DNA from 2 places in the Variovorax sp. GW821-FHT10C12 genome. Region 1 is predicted to be linked to the other one. Evidence: riboswitches for the same ligand, from Rfam matches in the RefSeq annotation. Region 1 holds a riboswitch; the other holds the start of a gene.
What was found. A riboswitch is a leader RNA that binds a small molecule or an ion and turns the genes downstream of it on or off. The one in region 1 is predicted to bind glycine.
Positions count from the first base shown of each region.

Region 2: another riboswitch for glycine. It lies ahead of AC07OH_RS16950 (D-amino acid dehydrogenase); the one in region 1 lies ahead of gcvT (glycine cleavage system aminomethyltransferase GcvT).

Region 1 covers NZ_JBWKNE010000001.1:605,242-616,945, forward strand. Annotated here, with positions in the region: gene AC07OH_RS02865 (NAD(P)H-dependent flavin oxidoreductase) at 1-806, shown strand, start outside; gene AC07OH_RS02870 (alpha/beta hydrolase) at 849-1,526, shown strand; gene AC07OH_RS02875 (TetR/AcrR family transcriptional regulator) at 1,501-2,130, opposite strand; gene AC07OH_RS02880 (DUF2855 family protein) at 2,181-3,299, shown strand; gene AC07OH_RS02885 (DUF3014 domain-containing protein) at 3,443-4,363, shown strand; gene gcvP (aminomethyl-transferring glycine dehydrogenase) at 4,439-7,348, opposite strand; gene gcvH (glycine cleavage system protein GcvH) at 7,407-7,778, opposite strand; gene gcvT (glycine cleavage system aminomethyltransferase GcvT) at 7,850-9,022, opposite strand; glycine riboswitch at 9,070-9,174, opposite strand; glycine riboswitch at 9,187-9,277, opposite strand; gene AC07OH_RS02905 (hypothetical protein) at 9,309-9,845, opposite strand; gene AC07OH_RS02910 (L,D-transpeptidase Cds6 family protein) at 9,942-10,424, opposite strand; gene AC07OH_RS02915 (MFS transporter) at 10,685-11,704, opposite strand, start outside.
Region 2 covers NZ_JBWKNE010000003.1:91,534-103,237, reverse strand. Annotated here, with positions in the region: gene AC07OH_RS17000 (rhamnosyltransferase WsaF family glycosyltransferase) at 1-79, opposite strand, end outside; gene AC07OH_RS16995 (GtrA family protein) at 360-758, opposite strand; gene AC07OH_RS16990 (NAD-dependent epimerase/dehydratase family protein) at 807-1,763, opposite strand; gene AC07OH_RS16985 (glycosyltransferase) at 1,760-2,731, opposite strand; gene AC07OH_RS16980 (glycosyltransferase family 2 protein) at 2,795-3,562, opposite strand; gene AC07OH_RS16975 (glycosyltransferase family 4 protein) at 3,555-5,519, opposite strand; gene rfbC (dTDP-4-dehydrorhamnose 3,5-epimerase) at 5,775-6,323, opposite strand; gene rfbA (glucose-1-phosphate thymidylyltransferase RfbA) at 6,320-7,207, opposite strand; gene rfbD (dTDP-4-dehydrorhamnose reductase) at 7,247-8,137, opposite strand; gene rfbB (dTDP-glucose 4,6-dehydratase) at 8,134-9,213, opposite strand; glycine riboswitch at 9,331-9,421, shown strand; glycine riboswitch at 9,466-9,572, shown strand; gene AC07OH_RS16950 (D-amino acid dehydrogenase) at 9,664-10,965, shown strand; gene AC07OH_RS16945 (FIST signal transduction protein) at 10,985-11,704, opposite strand, start outside.

The sequences.
Region 1 (11,704 bases):
CCGAGCGCGAGGCCGCCTGGCGCGGCGCGCTCGCGCCGTACTACGCCGAGTTCGGCATCGACCCGGCCGCCATTCCGAACGGCCCCGGGCGCAACCCCTTCAGCGCCGAGGTGGCCGACCTGCTGGCCGAGTTCAAGCCGCCGGTGGTGAGCTTCCATTTCGGTCTGCCGCCCGAGCCGCTGCTGGCCAAGGTGCGCGGCTGGGGCGCGAAGGTGCTGGCTTCGGCCACCACGGTGGAGGAGGCGCTGTGGCTCGAAGCAAAGGGCGTCGACGCGGTCATCGCACAGGGGCTCGAGGCCGGCGGGCACCGCGGCCACTTCCTGTCGCACGACCTGACGAAGCAGCTCGGCACCTTCGCGTTGCTGCCGCAGCTGGTGCACGCGCTGAAGGTGCCGGTGATCGCGGCCGGCGGCATCGCGGATGCCGACGGAGTGGCTGCGGCCATGGCGTTGGGCGCGGCCGGCGTGCAGGTGGGCACGGCCTACCTGCTGACGCCCGAGGCCTCGACCAGCGCGCTGCACCGCGCGGCGCTGAAGAGCGAGGCCGCGCGCCACACGGCGCTCACCAACCTGTTCACCGGCCGGCCGGCGCGCGGCATCGTCAACCGCGTGATGCGCGAGCTGGGCGCCATCGGCCCGGCGCCGGAATTTCCGCTCGCCACTTCGGGCATCGCGCCACTGCGCGCCAAGGCCGAGGCGCAGGGCAGCGGCGATTTTTCTCCGCTGTGGTCGGGGCAGAACGCCACCGGCTGCCGCGAGGTGTCCTCGGCCGAGGTCACGCGGGCGCTGGCCAAGGGCTTTCGCTGAGCCGCGCCGTTCGCCCTTCTTTTTTCGAGACCCTTCCGACCCATGACATCGCTCCATCTGCCCCTGCAGTTCCTGCACCATCCCGCACCCTCGGGTGGCCCTGAACCCTGGCTGCTCGTGCTGATGCACGGCGTGGGCAGCAACGAGCAGGACCTGTTCGGGCTGGCGCGCATGATGCCGCCGCAGTTCCACGTGCTGAGCCTGCGCGCGCCGTATGTGCTGTCGCCCGGTTCCTACGCGTGGTTCGAGTTCCAGGTGCTGGCCGACGGCGGGCGCCGCATCGACGAGGAGCAGGAGCGCGAAAGCCGCTTCCTCGTCGGCGAGATGGTCACGTCGGCGTCGCAGCAGCTGGGCATTCCGCCCGAGCGCGTGGTGGTCGGCGGCTTCAGCCAGGGCGGGATCATGTCGCTGTCGCTGCTGCTCACGCAGCCCGAGAAGCTGCGCGCCGCGCTGGTGTGGCACAGCCGGCTGCTGCCCGAGGTGGTGCCGCACATCGCGCCGCCCGAGGCCTTCGCGGGCAAGGCGCTGTGGGTGAGCCACGGCAGCGCCGACAACGTGATTCCGCCGAGCGCCGCGCAGGCCACGCGCGAGCTGGCACGCGGCCTGCCGCTGGCGCTGTCGGGCTCGGACTTCCCGGGCGCGCACGAGATCCGTCCGGCCGAGCTGCAGGGCACGCTGGCGTGGCTGCAGGCGCTCAGCGCGCCGACAGCCGCGCCGTGACCATCGCTTCCATCTCGGCGACCCACGCGTCGTCGATGGTGTCGGGCTGCACCAGCAGCCGGTAGCGGCGCCCGCCCCAGGCGGCGGTCAGCAGTGCCTGCACGGTGGCGGGCGAGGGTGGCGGCTGCAGGTCGCGGCAGGCGGCGAAGGCCTGCGTCCAGCGTGCAAGCAGCTCGTCGTACACGCGCCGGTGGTGCTTGGGCTCGGCCACGCGGTGTTCGAGCATCAGCATCTCGTGGTCGAAGGCGGGCAAGCCGTCGATGCGCGTGTCGCAGGTGAGGCGCACGAGGCGCAGCGTGCGTTCGCGCCAGTCGATGTCCGGTGGCGCGATCACGTCCGCGTCGAGCCGTGCCAGCAGCGCCTCGACGCAGTGGCGCACATAGCCCGAGAGCAGGGCTTCCTTGTCGGGAAAGTAGTCGTAGAAGGTGCCGACGGCGATGCCGGTTTCGAGCGCCACGGCGCGCGTGGTCACGCCCTCCCAGCCCTGCGCGCGCCAAATCCGAACAAAGGCGTCGTAGATGGCCTGCACGGTGAACTTGCTGCGCGCCTGCGTGGGGCGTTTCAGGGGCTTGGAGCGGGGCTTGGAGCGGGGTGCGGCGGGCATGGACCGGGTTTCCGAACCCGCGGCGAAGCGGGCCGTCCTACAGTTTGCGAATGAACAACGCATTCACTTTAACCCGCCTCGAAACGCGCAAGAACGCACTCGGGACCACCCGCATCGTCACTTCGGAAGACGCCGGCAGCCTGCAGCCGGGCGAGGTGCTGATGCAGATCGAGCGCTTCTCGCTCACCACCAACAACATCACCTACGCGGCCTTCGGCGATGCGGTGATGAAGTACTGGCAGTTCTTTCCCACCGGCGACGCCGACTGGGGCCACATGCCGGCCTGGGGCTTTGCCGACGTGGTGGCGTCGAATGTCGAAGGCGTGGCGGTGGGCGAGCGTTTCTACGGCTACTTTCCCATTGCGAGCCACCTGCGCATGCAGCCGGTGCGCGTGACGCCGCGCGGCTTCTACGACGGCGCGGCGCACCGCAGCGAACTGGTGTCGGCCTACAACCAGTACATGCGCTGCAGCCACGACGCGGGCTACGTCGCCGCGCTGGAGGACTACCAGATGCTGGTGCGTCCGCTGTTCATCACCTCGTTCATGCTGGCCGACTTCCTCGAAGACAACGGCTTCTTCGGCGCGACGCAGGTCGTGGTGTCGAGCGCCTCGAGCAAGACGGCGTTCGGCACCTCCTTCTGCCTTGGCCGCCGCGAAGGCCTGCAGCTGATCGCCGCCACCTCCGAAGGCAACCGCGCTTTCGTCGAGGCGCTGGGCTGCTACGACCGCACGGTGGCCTACAGTGAGATCGACACGCTGGCGGCCGACGTGCCCACGCTGTACATCGACTTCGCGGGCCACGACGACCTGCGCGCCACCGTGCACCACCACTTCGGCGAATCGCTGGTGTACGACTGCTACGCGGGTTCGGCGCAGAAGACCGAGTTCCTGGGCGACACCAGCGCGCTGCCCGGCCCCACGCCCAAGCTCTACTTCGCGCCCGTGCAGATCCGCAAGCGCAATGCCGACTGGGGCCCGCAGGAGGTCAACCGCCGCTTCAACGACGCGCAGGGCCGCTTCATCGCCGAGCTGAGCCGCCCGGGCAACCGCTGGATGACGCTGGCGCAGGGCCGCGGCTTCGCGCATGCGCAGGCCGTGATTGCCGACCTGCACGCGGGCCGCGTCGATCCGCGCGAGGCGCATGTGGTGCGCATCGGCGGCGAATGAGAGGCTGATCGACTGAACTTCGATGCGGGTGGGGCGTCACAGGGGGTTACGAGAACGTGGCGATCGTGCGGGCCGTGCAGGCCATCCTGGTGCACCATTGCCTTTCGTCTCCCCACTGCCATCCCGCAAAAAGGAAACCGCCCATGTCCGACGCCGACTCCTCCCGCGACACCCCTGAATTCCGACCCCGCAAGGAAGCGCCGATGGGCACCATCGTCGGCCTGGCGCTGGTCGTGCTGGTGGCGGCTTATTTCGGCTGGCGCTGGTACCAGCAGCAGCAACTGGCGCCGCTGCCGACCGCGCCCGTGGCCGTCGCACCGACCGACGCGCCCCCCGAGCCGCCCAAGGCCGAAGAGCCGAAGGGCCCGCAGAACCCGGTCGAGGCGCTGGCCCCGCCCGATGCCGCGCTGCCCGCGCTGGCCAGTTCCGATGCGCGCGTGATGAAGGCGCTCACCGAGCTGCTGGGCGGCAAGGCCGTCGCGGCCTACCTGCAGTCCGACGGCGTCGTGCGGCGCTTCGTCGCCACCGTCGACAACCTGCCGCGCGAGCAGGCGCCCGCCAGCAAGTGGCCCGTGCAGCCCGCGCCGCAGCGCTTCATCACCGAGGGGCCGCAGCAGGGCGGCGTGCAGACCATCGCGGCGAACAACGCGGCGCGCTACAACGGCATCGTGATGCTGGCCGGGGCTGTCGATCCGGCCAAGGCGGCGGCGGTGTATGCGCGGCTGTACCCGCTGTTCCAGCAGGCATATGAAGAGCTGGGCTATCCGGGCCGCTATTTCAACGACCGCTTCATTGCCGTGATCGACCACCTGCTGCAGGCGCCCGAGCCCACGGGGCCGGTGCAGGTGAAGCTGGTCGAGGTGAAGGGCGACATTCCCTCGCAGCGGCCGTGGGTGCGCTACGAGTACGCCGATCCGAAGCTCGAATCGCTCTCGGCCGGGCAGAAGATCCTGGTGCGCATGGGGCCGGAGAACGAGCGCAAGATGAAGGCCAGCCTGCGCGGGCTGCGCGCGCAGATCGCGACCGGCGAGGTGGCGAAGCAGGCCGGCAAGAAGGCGCCGTAACAGGCGAAGGAAATAAAAAAAGGGGCGCCGCAAGCCATGCGGCGCCCCTTTTTCATTCTTGGCGACCGTGCGCGCTCAGGCCTCTTCGGTTTCCTGGTAGTCGCCCACCGGCACGCAGCTGCAGAACAGGTTGCGGTCGCCGTAGACGTTGTCGACGCGGCCGATCGGCGGCCAGTACTTGGCCTGCTTGAGTTCGGCCAGCGGGAACGCGCCGAGTTCGCGCGAGTACGGGTGGCTCCACTCCGTACCGAGCAGGCTGGCCGCGGTGTGCGGCGCGTGCTTGAGCGGGTTGTCGTCCTTCGACCAGACGCCTTCTTCCACCCGGCGGATCTCGCCGCGGATGGCGATCATCGCGTCGACGAAACGGTCGAGCTCGGCCAGCGGTTCGCTTTCGGTGGGCTCCACCATCAGCGTGCCGGGCACGGGGAAGCTCAGCGTGGGCGCGTGGAAGCCGTAGTCGATCAGGCGCTTGGCCACGTCTTCGGCGGTGACGCCGCTGGTGTCCTTGAGCGGGCGCAGGTCGAGGATGCACTCGTGCGCGACGTGGCCGTTGGGGCTCGCGTACAGCGTGGGGTAGTGGTCCTTCAGGCGGGCGCTGATGTAGTTGGCGCTGAGGATGGCCGTCTCGGTCGCGGCCTGCAGGCCCTTGGCGCCCATCATGCGGCAGTACATCCAGCTGATCGGCAGCACGGCCGCGTTGCCCAGCGGCGCGGCCGACACGGCGCCCACGCCGTTCGAGGGCACGCCGGCCGTGGCATGGCCCGGCAGGTAGGGCACGAGGTCTTCGACCACGCAGACCGGGCCGACGCCCGGGCCGCCACCGCCGTGCGGAATGCAGAAGGTCTTGTGCAGGTTCAGGTGACTCACGTCGCCGCCGAATTCGCCCGGCGCGGCCACGCCGACCAGTGCGTTCATGTTGGCGCCGTCGACGTACACGCGGCCGCCGTGCTCATGCACGAGTTCGCACAGTTCCTTCACGCGGGTCTCGAACACACCATGCGTGCTGGGGTAGGTGATCATCACGGCGGCCAGGTGGGCGCTGTGCTTCTCGCAGGCGCGCTTCAGGTCGTCCATGTCGACGTTGCCCTGCGCGTCGCAGGCCGTCACCAACACCTGCAGGCCCACCATCTGGGCGCTGGCCGGGTTGGTACCGTGGGCCGACGAGGGAATCAGGCAGATGTTGCGGTGGCCCTGGCCCTTGGCTTCATGGAAGGACTTGATGGCCAGCAGGCCCGCGTACTCGCCCTGCGAGCCCGCGTTGGGCTGCAGGCTGATGCCCGCGTAGCCGGTGGCCTCGCACAGCCAGGCGCGCAGCTGCGCGTCGAGCTGGGCGTAGCCCTGCAGCTGGTCGGCGGGCGCGAAGGGGTGGATGTTGGCGAACTCGGGCCAGGTGATGGGGATCATCTCGCTGGTCGCGTTGAGCTTCATGGTGCAGCTGCCCAGCGGGATCATGCTGCGGTCGAGCGCGAGGTCCTTGTCCGACAGGCTGCGGATGTAGCGCAGCATCGCCGTTTCGCTCTTGTGGGTGTTGAACACCGGGTGCGTGAGGAAGGCGCTGGTGCGGCGCAGGTCCTCGGGAATCAGCGGCGTGGTGTTGGCGGCCAGCTCGTCGAAGCGCGGCATCGCGGTGCCGGCGGGCACGAACAGGGCCCACAGGGTTTCGATGTCGGCGCGCGTGGTGGTCTCGTCCAGCGAGATGCCCAGGTGCTGCTGCAGGCGCTGGCGCAGGTTGACGCCGCCGGCCTGCGCGCGCTCGATGATCGCGGCCGTGTCGTCGCCGGTGCGGATCGTGAGCGAGTCGAAGGCGGTGGTGTTCACCGGCTCGCGGCCCATCTGCGACAGGCCCTTGGCGAGGATGGCAGTGAGCACGGCCACGCGCTGTGCGATGCGCGTGAGGCCGTCGGGGCCGTGGTACACGGCGTACATGCTGGCGACCACGGCCGGCAGCACCTGCGCGGTGCAGATGTTCGAGGTGGCCTTCTCGCGGCGGATGTGCTGCTCGCGCGTCTGCAGCGCGAGGCGGTAGGCGGGCTGGCCGTGCGTGTCGACGCTCACGCCGACGAGGCGGCCGGGCAGCGAGCGCTTGAACGAATCGCGGCAGGCCAGGTAGGCGGCGTGCGGGCCGCCGTTGCACAGCGGCATGCCCAAGCGCTGCGTGGTGCCGCAGACGATGTCGGCATCGAACTCGCCGGGGGCGACCAGCAGCGTCAGCGCCAGCAGGTCGGCCGCGACGATGAAGGCGGCGTCGCACTGGTGCGCGTGGCCCGCGAGCGGGCGCAGGTCGTGCACGTGGCCGGTGGTGGCGGGGTACTGCGCGAGCACGCCGAAGAACTCGCCGCTCACCATCAGGTGCGGCAGCGTTTCCGACACGGTGCTCACCTTGACCTCGATGCCCAGCGGCGCGGCGCGCGTCTTGATGACTTCGATGGTCTGCGGGTGGCAGTCGCCCGACACCAGGAACACGTTGCTCTTGCTCTTCACGCTGCGCTTGGCGAGCGTCATGGCCTCGGCGGCGGCCGTGGCTTCGTCGAGCATCGAGGCGTTGGCGATGGCCATGCCCGTGAGGTCGCACACCATCGTCTGGAAGTTGAGCAGGGCTTCCATGCGGCCCTGCGAGATCTCGGCCTGGTAGGGCGTGTAGGCGGTGTACCAGGCGGGGTTCTCCAGGATGTTGCGCAGGATCACGCCCGGCGTGTGCGTGCCGTAGTAGCCCTGGCCGATGAAGCTCTTGAACACCTTGTTCTTCGACGCCAGCGTCTTCAGCTCGGCCAGCGCGTCGGCTTCGGTGACCGGCGCGGGCAGGCGCATCGGCCGGGCACGGCGGATGGCCGCGGGCACGATGCCGTCGATGAGCTCCGCGCGCGTTTCCGAGCCGATCACCGGCAGCATGCGCGCCTCGTCCGCCGCATCGATGCCGATGTGGCGGGCGAGGAATTCTTCGGCGTTCTCTAGTTCTTGCAAAGAGGGAAGGGCGGGAATCGGCATGGCGGTGAAGGCTCGGGGGAGAAGGAACGAAGGTGCGAGGAAACGGCTGTTCAGCGGATCAGGATTCGGCGGCGAACTTGTCGTAGCTGGCGGCGTCGAGCAGGGCGTCGAGCTGCGCGGGCTCGCTCAGCTTGACCTTGAAGAACCAGCCGGCGGCCAGCGGGTCGCTGTTGGCCAGCGACGGGTCGGCGCGCAGCGCTTCGTTGACTTCGGTGATCTCGCCCGACACGGGCATGAACACATCGGCGGCGGCCTTCACCGACTCGACCACACCGGCGACCTCGCCCTGCGCGAAGGTCTTGCCCACTTCAGGCAGGTCGACGAACACCACGTCGCCCAGCGCGTCCTGCGCATGCACGGTGATGCCGACGGTGGCGGCGCCGCCTTCGGCCGCCACCCATTCGTGGTCCTTGGTGTATTTGATGCTCATGAAAAAACTCCTCGTGGAAAAAATGGAATCGGGGTGCAGAGCCTAGCCGGGTCTGCGGTGTTGAGTTGCGGTTAGCCGCGGTAGTAGCGCGTCGGCACGAAAGGCATCGTCGACACCTCCATCGGCACCGGCTTGCCGCGCACGATGGCCTGCACGCGCGTGCCGGGCTCGGCGAAGGCGGCGGCCACGTAGCCCATGGCCACGCAGCGGTCGGCCGTGGGGCCGAGCAGGCCGCTGGTGACGGTGCCGATGTCGTGGCCTTCGAGCGACTGCAGCAGCGTGCCGTCGCGCACCGGGATGCGTTCGAGTGCCACGAGGCCGACGCGCTTGCGCGTGAGCGTCTTGTGGTCGGTGTGGCCGGCCGCGCCCGAGGCGACGGCGGCCAGCTGGGCCAGCACCTTGGCCGCGCCTGGAAAACCGCCTTCGCGCGCACCGCCGGCGCGGCGCACCTTCTGGATCGCCCAGTTGAGCGAGGCTTCGACCGGGGTGGTGGTGGTGTCGATGTCGTTGCCGTACAGGCACAGGCCGGCTTCGAGCCGTAGCGAGTTGCGTGCGCCCAGGCCGACGGGCTTCACCTCAGGCTGCGCGAGCAGCAGGCGGGCGAGGGCGTCGGCGTCTTTTGCGGCCACCGAGATCTCGAAGCCGTCTTCGCCGGTGTAGCCGCTGCGGGTGACGAAGGCGGCGATGCCGCCGATCTGCACTGCGCCGCCGGTCATGAACACGAAGCGCTCGATGCCGGGCGACAGGCGCGCCAGCGTGGCCGCGGCCTGCGGGCCTTGCAGTGCCAGCAGCGCGTGGTCGGGCAGGGGCTGCACTTCGCAGCGCGCGCCGATCCTGGCCTGGATGTGGGCGATGTCGGCCACCTTGCAGGCGCCGTTCACGATCACGAAGAGCGAACCGTTGCCCTCGTTGAAGAACATCAGGTCGTCGAGGATGCCGCCCTCGTCGTTCAGCAGCAGGCCGTAGCGCTGCTTGCCGGCGGGCAGGTCGACCACGTCGACGGGCATCAGGGTTTCGAAGGCGGCAGCGGCATCGGGGCCGACCAGGCGCAGCTGGCCCATGTGCGAGATGTCGAACAGGCCGGCCGCATCGCGCGTGTGCTTGTGCTCGGCCATGAGGCCGGCGGGGTACTGCACGGGCATGGAATAGCCGGCGAAGGGCACCATGCGGGCGCCGAGCTCCACGTGCAGGTCGTACAGCGGGGTCTTGAGAAGTTGGGCGTCAGAAGCGGAAGAAGCGGCCACGGGGCACTCCAAAGGGGCAGTCGAAATCCATGGCTGCAACGCCACGGGCCACCCCTGCTGTCCGCTTTACCTGAGAGATTCGCCCCACGATCGGGGTTTGCTCCTTCGGTGGGCCGCATGCAATGCCACGGCCTCTCTCCAGCAAGGAAACGCCGGTGGTTGCCGGCGTCTTGTCAGTCCTTTTGCCTGAGCGTTCGGGGAACCCCTGCGCCTTCGGCGGCCCCGTCGCGCGGGGCTCTCTCCTGACCCGGCGAGTGTAGTGGATCGCGGGGCTGGGGCTGGCGGCTCAGTGCACGGTTTCTGCCGGCGGCAGCAGCTTGTCGATGCGCTCGCGCAGCGAGTCGGCGCGCTCGGGGCCGGCGGTCTTCTCGATCTCGGAGAGCATCAGCGCGGCGATGGTCAGCATGGCCTCGCGGTCGCGGGCCTCGCGCAGGGCGTCGCGCATCTGGTTGGCGAAGCGCGGGTCGCGGCGCACGAACATGCGCTCGCAGATGTCGAACAGGAACATGCGCGTGGTGGCCAGCGAGCGCTTGCCGTCGAAGCTGTCGGCCGACGTGGCGACCTGGATCGGCTCGGCGGCGGGGACGGGCGTGGGGGCCGGTGCGGGCGGTGGCGCGACCGGGCGTGCGACCTGCAGGTAGCCGCGCTGCATCAGCCCCTGGATCGCCTGCTCGGCCTCGACGCGGCTGGGGAACAGCGGGCTGAAGTCGGTCAGCGAGCGCCGGCCGTCGGCCATGAGCAGCAGGGCGCGCTCACGCTGGCTGAGCGTGCGCTGCCCGGCCTGGAGTTCGTCGCGTGCCTTCTCGGTCTTGGTGGGGAACATGGCGGCCACAGCTTTCGGAGGTCGAAGGCTGCAGCATCGTTGCAAGTGGTGACATCTTCGTGAACCATTTGCCTTACAGGGACAAGGGGGTGCGCGTCAGTTGCCCGCGCTCTCCTTGCGGATCAGCCAGCGCGGGCCCACGCGCTGCAGCTCGAGCGTCTTGCGGTCGGTCTCGGTGAGCGCGTCGGCGCGGTAGACCTGCCGGAACTGCGCGCTGGCCGAGGTGCCCTGGACGCTGATCACCAGCCCCTCGATGCCCACGCTGATGCGCGACTTGCCCGTGATGCGGGCGCGCCGGTCGGCCTCCCAGCGCTCGCGGGTCTGGCCGCGCGCGGGGGTGAAGTCGGGTGCGTAGGCGGCGAGGTAGCGCTCCACGTCGCGCGCGGACCAGGCGGCGGCCCAGGCGCGCACGGCGCTTTCCACTTCGGCGAGGTGGGTGACGGGATTGGTGGGGTTTGTGGGGGCGGCTGCTGGTGCAACGGCTGCAACGGGCGCGGCGGCCGGCGTGGCCGCGATACCGGCGGTGGCCAGCAAGCCGGCAGCGACAAGGCTGCTGCCCTGGGCGACGATTCGGTGCATGGCGTCCTTCTCTTTCCTTCTTCTTGTCTGTCAGGCTCGACGTCGAAGCTTGCGTCGATTCTGGCAGTGAAAGAGAGCGCGTGCGGCGTGGAATTGCCCACGGATTTCGGTGGTCCTTTGTTCAGGGCGCGTGCACAGGACACCGGGTACTTCCCTCCGCGAATGTCCCCCGCCTTCGGCTCCTCCTTGATTTCGCTGCGGGAAGCACCCAGTGCCCTGTGCACGATGGGCGCTGCCGCTGTGCGGGCACGGAACTCAATTCAAGCCGCCGCAGCCTCACCTGTCATCACCTGTACCGTCCGGTTGCGCAGCCGCAAGGCCAGCACGGTCGCGACGCACAGCACGCACAACACCACCGTGAGCGTCACGCCGAGCCCGCGTGCATCCGACAGCAGGCCGAACAGCGGCGACACCAGTCCGCCGACCGAGAGCGCGAGACCGAGCGTGATGCCGCTGGCGGTGGCCGGGTTGCGCGGCAGGTAGTCCTGCGCGAGCGTCACCTGCGCGGCGAAGGGCAGGAACATGCTCATGCCGAGCCACGCGGTGCAGGCCAGCGCCGCGCCGGGCGTGGAGGCGAGCACGAGGCCCGCCATGGCCGGCAGCGCGAGCAGGTAGCCGCTGCGGATCGTGCCCATGCGCCCGATGCGGTCGCCGAGCCAGCCGCCGGCCAGCGTGCCCACGGCCCCTGCGGCGGTGAAGGCGGTGAGCGCCGCGGCGCCCTGGAAGGTGCTGCCGTGAAGGTCGCGCGTGATGCGCAGCGAAAGCATCGACAGCACCGTGACGTACGGGATCGACCAGCCCACGATGGTCGCCACCAGCAGGCTGAAGGCGCGCCAGTCGTTGTGCGGTTTGAGCACCTGGGCGCGGGCCTGCGCGGCGCGCGCCGCCGTGGCCGCGTGCTGGGCGGCCGCACCGCGCCGCGCGTTGGCCGCGACCCACACCACGCCCATCGCCAGCGCGGGAATGCCCAGCAAGTAGCTGCGCGACAGGCTGCCGCCACCGACCACCGTGGCCGCCAGCACGGGCGCGAACGAGGCGCCGATGGTGCCACCCACCGAGAACACGCTCATCGCCTTCTGCGAAGCGCCGCCGGCCGCGCGCGCGGCCACGGTCGCGGGCGGGTGGTAGGCCGCGATGCCCAGCCCGCACAGCGCAACCGCGATCCAGGTCAGCAGGTAGCTCTGGCTCAGGCCCGCCAGCACCACGCCCAGCGCCGCCACTAGGAAGCCCACGGGCACCAGCCAGGCGCGCGGGTGGCGGTCGGCGTACAGGCCGAACAG
Region 2 (11,704 bases), on a different contig from region 1:
CCTGCTGGGAAATGAACCGGCGGGCGCGAAGCTGCGGCACCGATTCGGCGTTGGACTCATCGTCCTCCTTGCTGAACACGGCACGTCCTGCGATCGCGTCTCCCAGCTTCTCGCGAATCAATCTCGCAGCCGCCCGGCTTCCGTTCTCTCGCCAGAACTCTACGAAGCGCCGACCTCGCACACTCATTTTATTTTCCTGTTTTTATTTATCAAATCTCAATCAGAGAAGCATCGAGAAATGCAAAATCGCGGGTTGAAAATCAAAAATCACCGGAACCTCAAAAACCCTCAGCATTGAGCATCAGACCAATCACCGAAGGACAATAAATGAAAAATTCCCCTCGAAAATTCAATATGTTTTATTTTATTTTCAAACGAAACACCACATACTTGCTAATCAGGTAGGCGACGACCGTATAAACCGGCATGCCCAACGCTTGAGCCAGATAAGTATTTATACCAAAACCATCGATTGCCGTCATAACTGTTAGCAGATTGGCAGCGTACGCCACTGCGGTGGCCAGAAAAAACTTCACCGCCGCTGGCACCATGAGCCCTTTATAGGCGAACGTCCACCGACTGTTCAAGGTGAAACTCACGCAGATTCCCACGGCGTACCCGATGGCATTGGCCATGACATCGCCTGCATGGAAGAAATATTTGGCGGAATATATCACCGACAAGCCCACCAGCGTATTGGCAACCCCAACCACAAGAAACCGAACGAACTGAAAAGAAAAAATTTCAGCCCGCTTCATATTGGCTCGAATTCGAAGAAGAAAAAACGCCTGAAAAACAAAACTCCATCATTTCGAATTTTTTCCAGGATTGGCGTGCGCAGCCCGCTCGGCGCTGAGAATCTGGTGTATCCCGACTCCCAGACTGCGCGCCTGTGACAATCGCTTTCCATTTCCAACGATGGACTGGAATTGAATTTTCCGTTGATAGAGGCTGGAAGCCTTGCTGACGCCCGTGGTGATTTTGGGTGGCTTCCTGGAAATTCTCTTGAAGATGGAGATGATCTCGGCGATCGTCGTCGGCCGCCCCGACGCCACGATCTTCAAGAGCACACCCGGCCACAGGCCCGGTTCACGCAAGGTCCCGATGATCTCGGAGGCCGCGTCGTCCACCGAGATGTAGTCGCGGATGGTGTCGATCGGGACATAAATGCCCACGGGACGGTTGCGCACGATGCTGCGGGCCATGTGCGTCAGCAGCCCTTGCGCCTTCCCGACAGCCTGCCCTGCGCCATAGAGCGTCGATATCCGAGCCAGCAGCACAGAGACTTGCGGGCATGCGGCCCCGAAAGCGCGCAGAAGATCTTCCTGTCGCAGCTTGGCTCGCGCATAGGCACTGTTGGGCGCCGGCACGGAGTTTTCGGTGATGACTTCGTCTTTCGACGATGCGTAGATTGCACCAGCCGAACTCGCAAGGACCAGCGCACCCGGCATCGTCATCAACACGTCGTTCAACTGGATTCGTCGAATGAGCGATGCCAGTGCCCGAACTTCCGGCTCGAGCGACTCTGCCGCACTGCCCATCGTCCCGATACCGGCGGCCCAGTAGATTTCCCATCTGGATGCTGGACGCGCCCGGAGAGAAAAAGCATCCACCGCGGCGTCGATCTGCGATGCCAGCTGCGCCTCATCCGCCCAGCTGAAATGCTCAGCAGGAGCGAATACCGTGGCGCCATCGAGTCGAAGCGCTCGGCAGAAAGCGGAACCCAGCAAGCCTCGGCTGCCAAGCACCCAGGTCAGAGTCATGGACGGTTTGGCCGGGTCGGCTTCGAACTCACCACATAGAGCGGCTTGCCCATCGCAATGCCCATCGTCACCGCCAGATACTCCGCAATCACGCCAAGCGCTGTCAGGATGACACCGGAGAAAAATGCCACCACGACGGCGAGCGATGTCCACCCTTCGACCGGCACTTGCCCGGTGTATTTCTCGTAGATGGCGTAGATCGCAAATCCCATCGCCAACAGGATCGAGAAGAATCCCATGATGGTGATCAGACGCAGCGGCCGGGTACCGGTCGTGAGAACCAGGCTCCAGAAATGCCTGACCAGCGACAAGAAAGAATAGCCCGAGGGTCGGCCCAATTCTTCCCTGAGACGCAAGGGGCAGTGCCCCACACGGCCCGTGATCCAGAACAGCCCGACATCCAGATAGACACCATTGCCGCAATAGGCGGACAACGTTCTGGCAATTTCGCCATCGATGAATCGAAAGCTGTTGAAGCGGCCGATGGTCTTGTTGCCGAGAAGACGCGTACTGATGCCCTTGGCCGTCCGGCTCATCAGGTTGCGCAACCAGCCATGCGGCGGCGGATTCATGGGTTGTGCGTAGACGAGCTGGAGCGAAGCACTCAGGGCCAGGTCCAGCATCGCGCCGATGCTTGTGGGGTCCTGCTGACCGTCTTCGTCCATGGTCACGACCCAGTCCCCCGTGGCGCTGGCCATGCCGGCCATGGTGGCGGCGTGCTGCCCATAGTTTCGGGACAGCCATACCGGCTGAACGAAGGCGTGGCTCTCCGCGAGTGCGGTCATGGTGAGGTCTGACCGGTCCGGACCGCAATCGTGGACCAGCACGACTTCGCTGACGACGAACGAGTTTCCGGCCGCGGTGACTTGCGGGTGTGTCAGCTTCTCGATTTCAGTCACGAGAATTGGCAGCGTTTTTTCTCCCGCATACACCGGAATGACTATGGAAACGCGTTCTAGCTTGCTCATTTTATAAATTTTTCAAATCAATCGCCACAACAAAAAACAAAACCTCGCCACAATGAAATACCTTCAAGCAGCAATTCGAAGTTTCGAGTTTGAGTTTTTGGCTTGATTTTTTATTATTTTTTTAAAAATATCACTGGGTGCTGCAATGCAACCTGCCGAGTTCGTTTGGCGAACAAGAGATATTTGTTTCATGCGAATGGCATGACCGGTGCCTGGAACACATTTGTGTACGGCCCCCGCAGACATCACCTTGAGATTCCAAGCCCAATCTTCATACCCTATTTGTGCGGCGAGGTCTGTCTCCGGGTAGGGATTCTCTATAAGAAATTTCCTCCGCACGAAGCACAGCGATGTCCAGTAGTTCACCAACGCAAGCGCCGCCTCATCGAAATTCTTGGCTTCGGCATCGACATGGACAAAGACGTGAGGGTCATATCCAAAATAGACATTCACCTCCGGGTGAAGCACCAGCTCTCGCTCATCGGCGGTCGCCATCGCAAATGCGTCGGCAATCCAGGCTGCCCCCCAAAGATCATCACCGTCGAGAAAAGCCACATACTCGCCCTCGGCCAGCGACGCGGCCTGATTCCGAGCGTGCCCGACATCCCCATGGTTCATGGGGACCACACGCACATGGGGAAATCTTGCGACGCTGTCACTCACGATCTCGACAGAAAGTGCGTCCGCACGATCCATCGCGACGAGCAGTTCGGTGGTCAGGCCTCGTTCCCGGGCTGCCTCGAAGCACGCCCAGACACTGTCCAATGCCGGCTTGAGCCACAGGCCTTCCTTGTGCGCATTGACGATCGCCGTGACGTGAAACTTAGACATGCTCAGCCTCGCTGGAAGACATGGGTGAGAAGGGAAGCCCTGACTTGAATGCGGACCAGGAACGCTCGATGCCCAGCTTTTTCCTCATGGCTTGCAGGCGGCGCTCCACCTCGTCCGGGTTGTCGAGAATTTCCTGGATGGCCGCGCAGTAAGCGCGCTCGTCGTCCAACGCATCGATCAGCCATCCGGTTTCGTTGGTCACCAGTTCGCAGACGCCTCCGACATTGCTCGCGATGATGGGGACGCCTGCAGCTGCGGCATTGATCAGCACCGTCGGCATGCCCTCGAAACGCGACGTGAAGAGGAAGGCGGTGTACCGCTCCAGGGGAAGCTTGCTGAATGAGGCGAACATCCCCAGCAGACGCAGCTTGGGCTGCGTGTCTGCGAGCGCCGCCAGTTCGGCTTCGCGCTGAGGCTCACCGCCGCCGTAGACGTCCAGTGCGACCTCCGGCAGAGACCGGATGATCCGGCCCAACAACTCCGTATTTTTCTGGTGGCAGAACCGGCCCGCCCAGAAGACGGCTGGTCGTTGCTCGTCGGGTGAGGGGCTCTTGGAAATCTCTCGCAAATCGTCCAATGCCGGCTGAGGAAGAAACTGGAGCTTCTGCGTCAATGCAGGTGTAAAGCCATACCTCGCCACCACCTCTTCAAGGAAGACGTTGGTATCGAAATAGATCTTGTCGACGTTATGGATCGCGGCCCGAAGATGCGTATCCGCATACCCCGCCCCGCGGCCATCTTCCGTGAAGTCGCGGCAGAACAGCGTCGTGTAGACCTTGCATATCGACTGGAAAGCCTTGCCCTTTTCAACCAGGGCGGCCCAGCATGCCAGGCTGTTTACGTTCGTGATCGACTCGGGCTGAAGCGTGAATATCAACGCCTCGACAATGCGTTGCCTGTTCCGCTGATTGAGATCGGCGTCGTAATCGGACAAGACGAGCACCTGCGACCCCGAGGGCAGCCAGTCGAAGGCGTCCACCTTGTCATGATCGGTCAAGACGAGCAGCGTGGCAGAAACACCAACCGCCTCCTGGGCCGCACGCAGGATGTTGACCCCAGCGAGATCCGCCCCGCCTTTGACAAGCCAGGGCATGAAAACGACGTGCCGGATTCCGGCTGGCAGGTCGTGAAAAATTTCAGTCCAAGCGGCGCCAAGCTCATCGGTCGGGATGCTGAAATTCGGGCGCAGCCTCAAGTGCTTGCCGTGCAACGGATGGCACGATTCGATTTCGGGATCGAGCGCCATCAGGTCTGCGACGGTCCGCTTGACGACCGATGCGATCTTGGGCGACATGCCCTTGAAGCGACCTTCCTTCATCCCGTGCTTCAGGTAGTGAAGCAGCGGGTGTACACCGTGCAAGACGACATCCGGATAGATGTCGCAATACCACTCGCAATCGAAGTTCTCGCTGGCCTTCAATCCCTCGAAACCGCCATGCCGCAGGAAATGAAGGTAAGGATCCTGATTCTTCAGATGCGGGTAGTTTTCGAGGTACCACTCGGCGTCGAAGAGGTCCGTTTCATGAAGCAATTCGAGATCGCGAATCTCCTGCTCTGTCACGAGCAGAGTGCCATTTTTTGAATAGCGACTGAGATCGATGGCTGGCGCCGAACGCTGCTTCTCGAAGAGAGGCGCACGCTTTGGTGGCTGGACAACTGCAATCTTCCGCCCCTCCTCCTTGCCCCACTTGAGGTAGTGCACCAGAGGATTGAGGCCCCGGTAAGCCACGTCCTTGTTGGCCTCCAGATAGCCTGCTGCATCAAACTTTTCGCTCGGTGCACGCCCTTCCCTGCCGCCGAACCGAAGGAAATGCTGGATCTCAGCGCCTTCCGGAACATCCGGATTGCGCTCCCGATACCATTTTTTATCGAACAGGTCCGACTGCCGGAGCAAACCGGCATCGCGATACTCGTTCACAACCTGAGCGCTTCGCTTCAGTAGTTTTTTGAAATTCATTCCGGGTTTCATGAAAATTGATGCGCTTCCTTGCGTTCACACGCCCAGGCCTTTGTCCGTCGATCGAATGCGCATGAGGCCGGAGTCGTTCGGTTCACTCCATCAGAAGCAACTCACATTCACAGGCAGCGGGAATATTTCAAATACAGCAAGAAGACAAGAATCTCACTTTCGGCATTCGCTCATTGCTGTGCCATCAAGAAACGACGCACCGAATTCGGCTGGCACTCAGGTGCCTCGTCCAAAAAACCCGGATTATTCGAAGACGTCCGCCGCTTGAAGCGATTTGCCTTCGGCGTCCTTCTTGGACAACTGCGGCGCCATACCGATGTCCGGCCACGCGATCTGCAGGCTCGCGTCGTTCCAGGCGATGCATCGCTCGTGTTCCGGCGCGTAGTAGTTCGTCGTCTTGTACAAGAAATCCGCGGAATCCGTGAGAACGAAGAATCCATGCGCGAAGCCCGCCGGAACCCACAACTGTCGGTGATTGCCTTCGCTCAACTCCGTACCCACCCACCGCCCGAACGTGGGCGAAGAACGCCGGATATCGACAGCCACATCAAAGACCGCACCGCGCACCGCACGCACCAGCTTTCCTTGCGCTTGCTGGACCTGATAGTGCAGGCCTCGAAGCACGCCCTTGGACGACCTTGAATGGTTGTCCTGCACGAAGTCGACCGTCGACCCGACCGCATCTTCGAAGGCACGCTGATTGAAGCTCTCGTAGAAAAACCCTCTGGCATCGCCGAAGACCTTCGGCTCGATGATCAAGACGTCGGGAATCTCGGTTTGGATGACCTTCACGAACGCACCTCTTCGGCCAGCAGGTGCTTCAGGTACTTTCCGTAGCCGTTCTTCTGCAACGGTGCAGCAAGCCTTTCGAGCTGCTCGCGATCGATGAAGCCATTTCGCCAAGCGATCTCTTCAGGACACGCGATCTTCAGCCCTTGCCGATGTTCCAACGTCGCGATGAACTGCCCCGCTTCGAGCAGGCTTTCGTGCGTGCCGGTATCCAGCCACGCATAGCCGCGCTGCATGATCTGCACATTCAGCTGGTTGAGGTCCAGATAGGCTTGGTTGACGGCGGTGATTTCCAGCTCGCCGCGCTCACTGGGTTTCACGGCCTTGGCAATGTCGACGACCTGGTTGTCGTAGAAGTACAGGCCGGTCACCGCGTAGCTGCTCTTGGGCTTGACAGGCTTCTCTTCGATGCTGCTGGCCTTGCCGTTGGCGTCGAAGGCCACCACACCGTAGCGCTCGGGGTCGTGCACGTGGTACGCGAACACGGTCGCACCGCCCTGCTTCGCATCGGCGTCCGACAGCAAATGCACGAAGTCATGCCCATAGAAGATGTTGTCCCCCAGCACCAGCGCGCTCGGCGAGTTCCCCACGAACTTGTCGCCGATGATGAACGCCTGCGCCAGGCCATCGGGACTCGGCTGCACCGCGTACTGCAGGTTGATGCCCCACTGGCTGCCATCGCCCAGCAATTGCTGGAAGCGCGGCGTGTCCTGCGGCGTGCTGATGATCAGGATGTCGCGCATGCCGCCAAGCATCAGCGTGCTCAGCGGGTAGTAGATCATCGGCTTGTCGTACACCGGCAGCAGCTGCTTGCTCATGGCGAGCGTGGCCGGGTGCAGGCGGGTGCCGGAGCCGCCGGCGAGGATGATGCCTTTGCGTTGCGTCATGGGGTCTTCTAGTGTGGGAGGCCGGAAAAAATCAGTCGGTCAGAGCGTCTCGCGCAGCATGCGTGCCACGCCTTCCTGCCAGGGCGGCAGGCGCAGTCCGAAGGTGGTCTGCAGCTTGGTGGTGTCGAGCCGCGAATTGTGCGGCCGCTTCGCGGGCGTCGGAAAGGCGCTGGTGGGCACAGCCTCCACGGCCTGCGGGCCTGCCTTGAGTTCGACACCGGCCTGCTGCGCCATCTCGAGCACGAAGCGCGCGTAGCCGTGCCACGTGGTCTCGCCGCCGGCGATGGCGTGGTACAGGCCGGCTTTGGCCGGGTCGTGCAGGGTTGCTCGAATCGCGTGCGCGGTGATGTCGGCCAGCAACTCGGCACCGGTGGGAGCGCCGAACTGGTCGTCGATGACCGTGAGCTTGTCGCGCTCCTTGGCCAGCCGCAGCATGGTCTTGGCGAAGTTGCCGCCGCGCGCGGCGTACACCCAGCTGGTGCGAAAGATCAGGTGCTTCGCGCAATGCCGTGCCACCAGCTGCTCGCCTTCGAGCTTGGTCTGGCCGTACACGCTGAGCGGACCGGTCGCGTCGTCTTCTTTCCAGGGCTGGGTGCCGCTGCCGTCGAAGACGTAGTCGGTGGAGTAGTGCACCATCAGCGCGCCGATCTGCTGCGCGGCCTCGGCCACCACGCCGGGCGAGGTGGCGTTGAGCTTGCGCGCGAAGTCGGGCTCGCTCTCGGCCTTGTCGACGGCGGTGTGCGCGGCGGCATTGACGATGACGTCGGGGCGCACGGCCAGCACGGTTGCAGCCAGCTGCTCGGGACGGCTGAAGTCGGCGTGGAAGTCGGTGCTGTCGAAATCCAGCGCGACCAGTTCGCCGAGCGGCGCGAGGCTGCGCTGCAACTCCCAGCCGACCTGTCCACCTTTACCGAGCAGCAGCAACTTCATGCGGAAGCCTTTGCAGGCGCAGCATCGTACTGCTTCTCGACCCATTCGCGGTACGCGCCGCTTTGCACGTTGCGCACCCAGTCGCCGTGGGCGAGGTACCACTCGACGGTCTTGCGGATGCCGGTGTCGAAGGTCTCGGCGGGCTTCCAGTCAAGCTCGGCCTCGAGCTTGCGCGCATCGATGGCATAGCGGCGGTCGTGGCCCGGGCGGTCCGTGACGTAGGTGATCTGTTCCTTGTACGGCTTGCCGTCGGCGCGCGGGCTCAGTTCGTCGAGCAGCGCACACACGGTGTTGACGATCTCGATGTTGGGCTTCTCGTTCCAGCCGCCGACGTTGTAGGTCTCGCCGAGCCGGCCGGCTTCGAGCACGCGGCGGATGGCGCTGCAGTGGTCCTTCACGTAGAGCCAATCGCGCACCTGCATGCCGTCGCCGTACACGGGCAGGTTCTTGCCCGCCAGCGCGTTGACGATCATCAGCGGGATCAGCTTCTCGGGGAAGTGGAACGGGCCGTAGTTGTTCGAGCAGTTGGTGGTGACCACCGGCAGGCCGTAGGTGTGGTGCCAGGCGCGCACGAGGTGGTCGCTGGCGGCCTTGCTGGCCGAGTACGGGCTGTTCGGCTCGTACTTGTTCTCTTCGGTGAAGGCCGGGTCGGTCTTGGAGAGCGAGCCGTAGACCTCGTCGGTCGACACATGCAGGAAGCGAAAGGCCGCCTTCTGGTCGGCCGGCAGGGCGTTCCAGTAACCGCGCACCGATTCGAGCAGGCGGAAGGTGCCGAGCACGTTGGTCTGCACGAAGTCTTCCGGGCCGTGGATCGAACGGTCGACGTGCGATTCCGCGGCAAAGTTCACGACGGCACGCGGTTTGTGCTCGGCCAGCAGGCGGTCGAGCAGTGCGCTGTCGCCGATGTCGCCTTGCACGAAGACGTGGTTCGCGTTGCCCTTGAGCGATGCGAGGGTCTCGAGGTTGCCTGCGTAGGTCAGCTTGTCGAGGTTCACGACGGGCTCGTTGCCCTGCGCGATCCAGTCGAGTACGAAATTGGCGCCAATGAAGCCTGCGCCGCCGGTAACCAGGATCATGGAGTCCCCACCTGTAGAAAAAAGTTTGCTTTACCGAAAATCAACATTCAATTATCCCATCGGTGTGAAGTGCCGATGTACAGGGCTTGGCCGGCTTGCGGGGCCCGCCTACAATCGCCAACAATTGCAGGAGAGCGGGCCTCCACGGAGGCCCTACCGAAGGCGCAAACTCCCATAAACGCTCAGGTCGGCCCGACGACATTCCAGGCAACGCCACGGAATTTCGGCAAGGGGTCAGTACTGCACTCATCGATACAGCCGTCTGGAGAGCCGCCACGCCATGTGGCGCACCGAAGGAGCAAACCCGCTGCGGGTGCAGCAGGGTGAATCTCTCAGGTACCGAGGACAGGGGGAGCGGCAACTTGGACAGCGGTCGTCCGGTTGCTTGCTATTTTTTCAATAGCACTCCACGCCCGCCGTTCAAGCGCTGCAAACTCAAAGGTACTTGCAATGCGTGTGATCGTTCTTGGCGCCGGCCTGCTCGGCGTGACTTCGGCCTACTACCTCCAGCAACTCGGCCACGAGGTGACCGTGATCGACCGGCAGGCCACCCCGGCCGCCGAAACCAGCTTCGCCAACGGCGGCCAGATCTCGGTCAGCCACGCCGAACCCTGGGCCAATCCGAGCGCGCCGCTGAAGGTGCTGCAATGGCTCGGCAAGGAAGATGCGCCGCTGCTCTTCCGCATCCGCGCCGACATGCGCCAGTGGCTCTGGGGCCTGCAGTTCTTGCGCGAATGCACCCCCGCGCGCACCCGCCACAACATCGAACAGATCGTTCGTCTCGGTACATACAGCCGGGAAATGTTGCAGCAATTGCGTCGAGACACGGGCCTGAACTATGACCAGCGCACGCAAGGCATCCTGCACTTCTACACGACGCAAAAAGAATTCGACGGCGCCCTCGCGCCCGCCGAGCAGATGCGCGCCCTGGGCTGCGAACGCCTGGTCATCTCGGCCGACGAGGCCATCAAGATCGAACCCGCCCTCGCCCACATCCGCCCCCAGCTGGCCGGCGCCACCTACACCGCCGAAGACGAATCGGGCGACGCCAACCGCTTCGCACGCGAGCTCGTGAAGCTGGCCGAGGCGGCCGGCGTGAAGTTCCTCATGAGCCACACGGTGACCGCGCTGCGCGAAGCCGGCGGCAGCATCGACCATGTCGAGGCGACCGACAACGAAGGCCGCTTCCAGCGCATCCGCGGCGACGCCTTTGTGCTTGCGATGGGTTCACTGAGCCCGCTGTACGCCGCGCCGTTGGGCATCCGCCTGCCGATCTACCCGGCCAAGGGCTACTCGGTGACGCTGCCCGTGAAGGACGCGTCGAAGGCACACCAGGTCTCGCTGACCGACGATGAATACAAGCTGGTGTTCTCGCGCTACACCTCCGAGTCGGGCGACCGCCTGCGCATCGCCGGCACGGCCGAACTCAACGGCTACGACCGCGACCTGAACCGAGTGCGTTGCGAAGCCATCGTGCGGCGCGTCGAAGAGCTCTTCCCCGGCGCCGGCGACACCGAGCGCGCGCAGTTCTGGACCGGCCTGCGCCCGGCCACGCCGAGCAACGTGCCGCTGATCGGCAAGACCAAGCTGCCGAACCTGTTCCTCAACACGGGCCACGGCACGCTCGGCTGGACGCACGCCTGCGGCTCGGGCAAGTCGATTGCGCGCATCGTGAGCGGGCTGGCACCCGAGGTCGACTTCGCGTTCGCCGGCATGCCGGCACCCGCGCCGCGCGCACTGCAACCGGCCTGAACGCGACCGGCGCCGGACCTCAGTCCGGCGCGGTGAACACCGTCAGCACGCCGGTGTAGCCATACAGGTGGTGGCGCGCAATTTCGCCGGCGGCGAAGAAGCCGACCAGCGGCACGTCGCCCAGCGCATGCCGCACGATCTGCAGCTCGGCGCCCGGCGCGCCGAAATGCGGGCCGCCGCGCCCCGAGCAGCTCACGTACACCGCGCCCGCGATGCGCCGCGCCGGATGCGGCGCGGCCTCGGCCTCGCCGGCCGCCACGGCGCGTGCGGTGGCCAGCGTCTGTTCTTCGGGCTCGAGCTCTTCACGAATTTCGGCGCAGATGCGCATCAGGTCGGCGCGCGCCGCCTGCGCGTTGCGGCGGCAGAAACTCAGCCGCATGCCGGCCTCGGCGTTGTCGGCAATGGCGATGCCGCGCCGCGTCGGGTCGAGGCCGATGATGTGGCGCACCAGCACGTCGGCGCCCAGGTCGCCGGTGCGGCGCAGGCCGTCGCTGCCCGCGTCGGCCAGGCCGACCAGCGTGTTGCGCACGGCATCGATGGCTTCCTGCGGCCGGTCGAGCGACACCTGCAGGTCGGCCAGCAGCACGTCGAGCGCCGGCTCACCGTCGAGCGACAGCAGCAGGTTGCCGTCGGCCTCGGTGATCTCGCGCTCGCGCGCGCCGCCGGTGCGCAGCGGCTGGCAGCCTTGCGTGACGCGCGACACCAGCCGCACGCCCTCGCCGAACACCACGCCCGACAA